Regions from separate parts of the Paraburkholderia sp. J7 genome, predicted to be linked through region 1. Evidence: riboswitches for the same ligand, from Rfam matches in the RefSeq annotation. Region 1 holds a riboswitch; the other holds the start of a gene.
The links. A riboswitch is a leader RNA that binds a small molecule or an ion and turns the genes downstream of it on or off. The one in region 1 is predicted to bind manganese.
Positions count from the first base shown of each region.

Region 2: linked by a shared signal. The riboswitch ahead of U5A58_RS35395 (sodium:calcium antiporter) and the one ahead of U5A58_RS30430 (TMEM165/GDT1 family protein) in region 1 are both predicted to bind manganese.

Region 1 is NZ_CAJMYZ010000022.1:66,588-71,002, reverse strand. It holds gene pepN (aminopeptidase N) at 1-974, opposite strand, end outside; gene U5A58_RS30435 (DUF4136 domain-containing protein) at 1,349-2,035, shown strand; gene U5A58_RS30430 (TMEM165/GDT1 family protein) at 2,041-2,613, opposite strand; yybP-ykoY riboswitch at 2,706-2,861, opposite strand; gene guaD (guanine deaminase) at 2,908-4,215, opposite strand; gene U5A58_RS30420 (adenosine deaminase) at 4,409-4,415, opposite strand, start outside.
Region 2 is NZ_CAJMYZ010000031.1:21,944-26,358, forward strand. It holds gene U5A58_RS35390 (HPP family protein) at 1-816, shown strand, start outside; gene U5A58_RS35395 (sodium:calcium antiporter) at 834-1,832, opposite strand; yybP-ykoY riboswitch at 1,905-2,111, opposite strand; gene U5A58_RS35400 (porin) at 2,174-3,346, opposite strand; gene U5A58_RS35405 (DUF4148 domain-containing protein) at 3,796-4,026, shown strand; gene U5A58_RS35410 (class I SAM-dependent methyltransferase) at 4,392-4,415, shown strand, end outside.

The DNA.
Region 1 (4,415 bases):
CCTTCCTTCAGGCTCAGCTGGAACCAGTCGCGGCAGGTCACGCGGTTGCCGGTCCAGTTGTGGAAGTACTCGTGGCCGACCACGGCTTCGATGTTCGCGAAGTCGACATCGGTGGCCGTTTCGGGATTGGCGAGCACGTACTTCGTATTGAAGATGTTGAGCCCCTTGTTCTCCATCGCGCCCATGTTGAAGTCGCTCACGGCGACGATCATGAAGCGGTCGAGATCGAGTTCGAGGCCAAAGCGCTGCTCGTCCCAGTGGATCGAGTGGATGAGCGAGTCCATGGCGTGGCGCGTCTTGTCGAGATCGTGCGGCTCGACCCACACCTGCAGCAGCTTTTCCTTGCCCGAGCGGCTCTGGATGCGTTCTTCCAGCGCCACGAGCTTGCCCGCCACGAGCGCGAACAGGTAGCTCGGCTTGCGGAACGGGTCTTCCCATTTCGCATAGTGACGGCCGTCGGCCAGGTCGCCTTGCGCGATCAGGTTGCCGTTCGAGAGCAGGACCGGATAGGCGGCTTTGTCGGCGCGCAGCGTGACCGTGTAGGTCGACATCACGTCGGGGCGGTCGAGGAACCAGGTGATGCGGCGAAAGCCCTCGGCCTCGCACTGCGTAAAGAAGTTGCCGCTCGACACGTAAAGGCCCGAGAGCGTGGTGTTGGCGGCCGGGTCGCACGCGCCGGTGAGCGTGAGCTCGAACGCCTCGGGCACGTTCTCGACCGTGAGGCCGTGCTCGTGTGCGCGCACGTTCGCGTACGGTTTGCCGTCGATCGCCGCGCCCATGAATTCGAGCTGCTCGCCCATGAGTTCGAGATGCCCGGTGGGTTGCGCGTCGGGATTGCGACGCACGCGCAACGTGCTCTTGACGACCGTGCGCTCGGGCGCGAGGTCGAATTCGAGGTCGACGGTATCGATCAGAAACGCGGGCGGTGCGTAGTCTTCGCGGCGGATCACGGTGGGCGTGGCAGTATCGGACATGGTCTGGATAGGGGCGTGTCGGATCGGTGTGGATCGATCGTGTGGATCGGATTGGCCGGCCGCGGCGGCGTGGGCGCCCGCTGGGCGCTGCCTGCCGTCGCGGGAGCACGGCGGTTCGCCCCATTGTACAAAGGCTCGGGCCGCTTTGTCCGTCAGGGCTTGGTCCGCGAACTTTCGCGCCGCGCCGCGAGTCAGTATGATCAGGCCCTGCCGCGCGGCAACAGACAACAAAGCGGGCCACAAGACAGGACACGACCGGCATGGAGCGCGCACGGACCGGACAGGGCACCAACAGGGAATAAGCGCGGCGCAAAGTTCGTATCGGAGAGAGCGGCCCCCACGACTGCACCTTTCCAACTGAAGACGAGAAGACCATGATGCACGACCGATGGACCCGCCGCGCCCTACTGATGCTGGCGGCGCTCGCACTCACGCTCTCCGGCTGCACGACTTACGTGACGAGCCAGGTGACCGCTTTCTCCGCATGGGACGGCGGCAGCGACGCCACGCGCACCTTTGCGTTCACACGCAGCGCCGAGCAGAGCCAGAGCATCGAGCAGAGCACCTACGAGCAGTTCGTCGCCAACGGGCTCGCGACGCATGCGTTCCGCCTCGTGGCCGAACCGCAGGCGCACTACCTCGTGGGGCTCGCTTACGGCAGCCGCACCGACACGGTGACGGTTGCGCAGCCCGTGTTCTACAACCCCTGGCCGGGCCCGTACTGGGGCCCCTGGAACCCGTGGGGCGCGTGGGGACCGTATCAGCCCGCCTACGTGAACCAGACCTATCCGGTGTATTCGCATGCGCTCGGCATTCGCATCACCGAAAGGGCGAGCGGCAAGGAGGTCTACAACGTGACTGCGCGCACTTCCGGCGACGATCCGTCGCTCGTGCGTGTGATGCCCTTTCTCGTGCAGAGCGCGCTCGGGAATTTCCCTCTGGCTAACGGCACCGTGACGGAGGTCAAGATTTCGCTAGGCAAGGGCGGCGGCGAACCGAACGAGACCAGTGCGGCCTCGCCTGCTGCGGCGCAGGGTGCCGCAGCCGCACCCGCCAAATAGGCACGTCAGAACCCCACGCCCAGAATCGCGAGCACGCCGAGCACGACGAACAACACCGCCGCGATCGCATGCACGAGCTTCGTCGGCAGCTTGTGGGCGAAGCGGTCGCCGAGCAGGATTGCGGGCACGTTCGCGATCATCATGCCGAGCGTCGTGCCGGCCACCACGCCGAAGAAGTCGTGAAAGCGCGCGGCGAGCGCGACGGTGGCGATCTGCGTCTTGTCGCCCATCTCGGCGAGAAAGAAAGTCACGACCGTCGCGCCGAACACGCCGAGCTGCGAGCGGTTCACGCTCGCTTCGCCTTCTTCGAGCTTGTCCGGCACGAGAATCCACAGCCCCATGGCGACGAACGAGGCGGCGAGCGCCCAGCGCATCACGCCCGGCGTGACGAGCGCGCCGAGCCACGTGCCGAGCGCGCCCGCGCCCGAGTGATTGACGAGCGTGGCGACGAGCACACCGAGAATGATTGGCACGGGTTTGCGGTAGCGCGCCGCGAGCACGAGCGAGAGCAACTGCGTCTTGTCGCCAATTTCGGCGAGCGCGACGGCGCCGGTGGAAACCAGAAAGGCTTGGTTCACGTTGTGGTGGATCCTCGGGCCGTGGTGTGTGCGAGCGACGACCCACGAACCGCCGGGCCCTGTTGCGGCGGTCATGGGTCATCGGTCTCGCCAGGCCCGGGATAAAGGCTGCGTCCGCCATGGCCGCGCAGGCCAAGTCTGTTGACGGACGCCCCCGCGAATTCGCGCGCGGCAAGCGTGGGGTCTTGAGACCGGCGCTGCGGCACTGTGGCGCGATTCGGAGGCGGCTACTCCCCAATGAGGCGCGGATTATACCATGCAGGTTTTCCCTGCAACCCGCGCCGGGTGGGGCTTTCAGCGGTGCGCGCCGGCGCGGCTGTGCACGCGTTTGCCCGCCGCGTAGGTCTCGAACACGGCGCGGTCGTCGCCGAGCAGGGCGAGCGCGAACAGCAATTCTTCCAGCGATTCGGCGCGCGCCGTACGCCGCGCGAGCAGCGGCGTGGACTGCGCATCGAGCACGACGAAGTCCGCTTCGCTGCCGGGCGCGAGCGTGCCGATCTTGTCGGCGAGATCGAGCGCGTGGGCCGCGCCCGCTGTCGCGAGCCAGAACATGCGCGTGGCCGTGAGATGGTGGCCGCCCATGCGCGCGACCTTGTGCGCCTCGTTCATCGTTTGCAGCATCGAGAACGAGGTGCCGCCGCCCACGTCGGTGGCGAGCGTGACAGGCATCGACGATGCGCCCGCCTTGTCGAAGTCGAACAGGCCGCTGCCGAGGAACAGGTTCGAGGTCGGACAGTGCGCTGCGACCGTGCCGGTGTCCGCCATGCGGCGGCGGTCTTCGTCGTCGAGCCAGATGCAGTGACCATATACCGCGCGCTTGCGCAGGAGTCCGTAGTGATCGTACACGTCGAGGTAGCTGCGATGGCCAGGGAACAGTTCCTTGACCCACTTCACCTCGTCGGGGTTTTCCGCCACGTGGCTCTGGATGAAGATGTCGCCGTGCGCCTTCGCGAGCGCGCCGCACGCTTCGAGCTGCGCTTCGGTCGAGGTGGGCGCAAAGCGCGGCGTGAGCGCGTACATCTGGCGCCCGCGGTTGTGCCAGCGCTCGATCAGCTCGGCGCTGTCGTCGTAGCCCGTTTGCGGCGTGTCGCGCAGGAACTCGGGGCAGTGGCGGTCCATCAGCACCTTGCCCGCGACCATGCGCAGGTTCTTCGCTTCGCTCGCGGTGAAGAGCGCATCGGCGGACTGCTTGTGCACGGTGCAATACACGAGCGCCGTGGTCGTGCCGCAGGCGAGCAGTTCATCGACGAAAAAGCGCGCCGTGTCCTGCGCCACCGCTTCGTTTTCGAAGCCGCGTTCGGTCGGGAACGTGTAGGTGTTCAGCCACGGCAGCAGACCCGGCGCAGGCGAGGCGATCATGTCCGTCTGCGGATAGTGGATGTGCGTGTCGATGAAACCCGGCACGATCAGCTTGTCGCGCAGGTCATGGACCGTTGCGCCATCGCTCACACGCGACTTGAGCGCGGACCACGCGCCCGAGGCGAGCACGTGGCCGTCTTCGACGATCACGACGCCGTCTTCGTTGAAGACCGCGGCGTCGGACGATTGCGCGGGATCGCCGGTGAACGTCAACAGTTTTGCGCGGTAAGCCGATTGAGTCATGGGAACTTCGTCTCCGATAAATTCAGGTATTCGTCCAATGCATGCCCCGCATGTCGCGCGCCGCTCCTGAAAACGAGGCGCGAGAGGGCCCACGGTCCGGCGCTCGCGCGCTGGACCGGATTCGTGTGACAGCCCGGGCTGGGGCTTGCTGTGCGGACGAGTCCGCGTTTTTGTTCGCGCGTTAGTGCACGCTTTAAGCC
Region 2 (4,415 bases), on a different contig from region 1:
GGCGTGGCGTGCGCGCAATGGATCGCGTCGCCCGTCGCGGCGGCTTCCGTCGCCGTGGCGCTCGCGATCTGCGCGATGTTCCTGTGCCGCTGCGTACATCCGCCTTCAGGCGCGGTCGCGCTCACGGCCGTGCTCGGCGGTCCCGCTGTGCACGCACTCGGCTTTCACTTCGTGCTTGCGCCGATCGCGTTCCAGTCCTTCGCCTTGCTGAGCGCTGCGCTCGCCTTCCACGCGCTGACCGGACACCGCTATCCGCGCGCCGCGTTTCGTGCTCCGCAGCAAGCCGCTGCCATGCCGCTTGCTGCGCTCTCGCCACATCGACTGCAGCCGCTGAACGTTCCGCAAAAATCGTTCGAACAACTAACTTGTGAGGAAATCATGTCGATTGGCTGTCCCGCTGTGCCCGCAACAATGGGGGCGCGGGCGGCGCACGACATGTTCCGCCGCCACGGCGCTTCGACGCTGCCCGTGGTCGACGCCATGGACCGCGTGGTTGGCGTCGTCACGCATCACGCGCTCGGCGATCTCGTGCCGGCGGCCGGCTTTGAGCGATTCTGGAACACGCTGCGCCGCGCGGTGCTGCGCGAGTCGGCGCGCGTGGAGGAAACGGTCGAGGCGGTGATGGCGGCCGGCGTGCACGCGGTCCATCGGGCCACGCCGCTCGCGCATCTGGTGCCGATCTTCATCGAGCACGCCTATCACGACATTCCCGTCATGGACGACGCGAGGCGGCTCGTTGGCGTGGTCAGGCATTCGGACATGATCCGCTGGCTTCATCACCATGCGGGCGCCGCCCAGGCCGCCGCTGCGGCCTGAGGTAGCTCAGAACTGCGTCAAACCACGAACAGCAACGCCGCGAACACCACATAGAGCCAGCCGACATGCGTGAGCTGACGGCTGCGCACCTTCGGCGCACGAAACGCCCACTGCAGAAACAGAATGGCGACCATGGTCGTCACGGCCGCAAGAATCGAAGGCGTGCCGAGATGCCACGGCGTGAAGAAGAGGCCGAACGCCGTGGGAATCGTGGCCTGAATCATCATCGCGCCGCTGATGTTCGCAAGCGCGAGGCGCTCCTTGCCCTGACGCACCCAGATGATCGCGTTCATGATCTCGGGCAGTTCGGTTGCGATCGGGCTGAACAACACGGCGGTCAACTGCGGGCTCAGGCCGAGCCACGGCCCCACGGCGCTGATTTGCTGCACAAACAGATGCGAGGCCGCGAAGATCACCGCGAGCGCACCGAGCGTCTGCAGCAGAATCCACACCATGGCCGGATTCTCGTCGTGTGGGCGCAGCTTGAGCGGCTCGAGATCGCCTTCCACTTCGCCGCTGTCTTCGGCGGAAAGCTCCTTCCAGCAGTAGAAGGCGTAGGCCGCGAGAAACGCGATGCCCAGTAGCGGCTTGAAGCTGAACAGCACGAGCCCGAGCGCGATCTTCGCGACGAAGATCGCAAGGAACCAGAGCTGGTCGCGGCGCAGGCGGCGCGTATTCACATCGACTGTGGTAGCGCGCTCGCGGCCCACGCGCTTCGCGGTGGCGAGCAGCGCGACGCCCACTACGGCATAGGCGATCGTGCTGAGCGCGAGCGGCCCGCCAATCGCGGCGCCCACGCCAATTTCCTTGTGTGCAGGGTCCCCACCGAAAGCGACTGCAACGAGCGTGACCACGCTCTCGGGCAACGCCGTGCCGAACGCGGCGAGGATCGTGCCGGTGGCCGTCTGCGTGACCTTGAGCTTTTGACCGAGCCACTCGACGCTATTGACGAAGGTCTCGCAGGACAAATAGATAATGCCGGCCGAGGCAACGAGCAGGGCGAACGTCAAGATCATGACGAACGCTCCGTGGCGCAAATGAGAAGGTGATGCGGGGCGAGACGAGTCATTGTTTTGCCGTATTGTGCGAGCCGGGCACCGAAACCATGACGCTTCCCTTCGCCCGGCCCGGGTGAAAGGGAAAACGTCATAGGTCTCGTCAGGCCGCGCTTTGCAGCGATTCGCTGCAGCAACTTGCAATACGGCTGCCGACGCCATGGTGCAGGGGCACCAATTATGTTGACGGCGGCGCAACGCCGAGGATGGCGTTGCAGACTACTCCCCTAAGACAGGGGGCGATTATAGCCGAAGTTCATGGCAGCGAGCGATTTTCCGGCGCACTCGCCGCTCGATGCCAATTAGAACTTGTGACGCAGGCCGACCATCGCCATGGCCTGCTTGTCGTTGGTCGCATCGTTGCCGAAGTCGCCGAACGAGGCGACCGCGTTGACGAGTTCGCCCGTCCCCGCATCGATCGTCTTGCCCGAAGCCTTCTGGTAGCCCGCGAGCACGTAGATGTCGGTGCGTTTGGAGAGGAAATAGTCGCCGCCGAGGCTGAACTGGTTGTAGCTCGCGTCCACGCCGTTGCCGTGACCCTTCGTGTAGTTGTAGCCGAAGCCCACGAGCGCGACCGGCGTGACCTGATAGTTGATGAAGGCCTGGCCCGTGTTGAACTTCGTGTTGCTGTTCGCGCCGGCCGCGCTCTGATAGTTCGCGTATTCGACGTTGCTGTACGCGAGACCTGCCGTTACCGGCCCGTACGTGTAGTCGCCGGCTGCACGAATGATCTGCAGCGAGTTTGCGGAGACGAAGCCGCCCGTAATGGCGGTGGAATCCACGTTCACATCGGTGTTCGGATTCAGGCCGTCGAACGTCGCGGCCGTGCCGCCGTTGCTGTTGGCCTTGAAGTAGCCCGCGCCGAAGCCGAACGGACCATGGTTGTAAGCGGCCGCCACGGCCCACGTCTGTCCCGCGCCGGTGCTGCCGGGCTGGCCGCCGAACGCGTACATCGCGCTCATTTGCAGGCCGCCGAAGTTAGGGCTCGCGTACTTGATCGAGTTGCTCGTGCGGTAGCTGTTGTCGTAGTTGTCCATGTCGCCCGGCGTGGCGAATGCGGAACCGAAGGCGCCGTCGTTGGTGAGCGGCTGCAGCAAGTCGATGAGCGGATCGTACTGGCGGCCGAGCGTGACGGCGCCGGCGGCGCTCGAATTCAGGCCGACCATCGCCGTGCGGCCGAAGAGACGACCGCCCTGGTTCTGCTTGCCGTTGTCGATATTGAAGCCGCTTTCGAGCTTGAAGATCGCCGAAAGACCGTTGCCGAGATCCTCTGTGCCGCGCAGGCCCCAGAGGTTCGGCGACAGGTTGCCGGACATCATCTGGAACGTGCCGCCCGAGCCGTTCTTGCCTTGCTGGTTGCCGAACCAGGCAACGGAGGTGTCGAGCGAGCCGTAGAGCGTCACGCTGCTTTGCGCGTGGGCGATGGAGGCGAAGGTTGCCAGCGTAAAAGCGGCGGCGAGAGCGGTTTTTTTCATTGAATGATCTTCGTTGATGAGTGGCGTAGGTGAGAGTGAATTCGCGGCGCGCGAAGGCACGTGAAGACACGATGCGGGCCGGCGCCCCGAAATTCAGCGGCGATTATGCGTATCGCCCTGCATGGACGAATTTGAAAAACGGAAAGACTGAGTTTCAGAAAGCGCATGAGCGCCAATGCACCGCCAGTTCGGCATCACAAGGCCGTTGCGTGTACCGGCGTTGTTTTTTCGCGGCAAATTTCTGTGATTGATAAGAAGGCCTAAATAAATATCGAAGCCGGTATTGGCAGGTCTCTGGTTAAATATTTCTTCATTTTCGTGCGGATGTTTGGCGAAAGTCGCGCCTCTATCCTTGCCTCACGAGCCGCAACGCGACTCGATGCCGGAGCGCTCAACGCTTGCGGCCCTGACCGATGACCCCGGCCGCGAGGCCGCACAGGAGAAACGAGGTGAAGATATTCCGGAGCGGCGCGTGCGTCGCGATCATGCTGTCGATATCGGCGCTCGCGCATGCACAGGCGGCGAGCGCACCACAAGCACCCGCGCAGCAGTTGGCGAGCGCACAAGTCCGGCAGACCGACGCGCCGGTCACGCGCGCACAGGTGCGCCACGAACTCGTGCACGCCGAGCGCGACGGACAACTCCAGACGCTCGATCGAACGCTGTACGCGCATCACTGACGCCGCTCGCGCAATTGCGTCGCGGCGAAACAGGCCGCGCGTCGTGACGGAACTTCGCACCGCGGCCAGTCAATGTCGGCTCATTCCATCCCGTTCATGAAATCACGCGTTCTTTCTTATGTGTTGCGCGCCGCGCTGTGCGTTACGGTCGCTGCGGCCTTCTCCGGATGCGCGAACCTGCATCCGCAGCCCAACGGCCCCGGCGATTGCGTCGGCCCGGCCGGCTTTTGCGTGCCGTTCTTCGGTTCGTAGTTCTCGCGGCTGGTCTTTGCGCTGCCGTGTTCGCGCGCCGCTACGGGTCTCCAGCGGCGCGCATAATACGCGTTTGCGCGGCACATCCGCCATCCGCGCTGAACAGGAGACCCATGAATCGCGATATCCGCACCGAC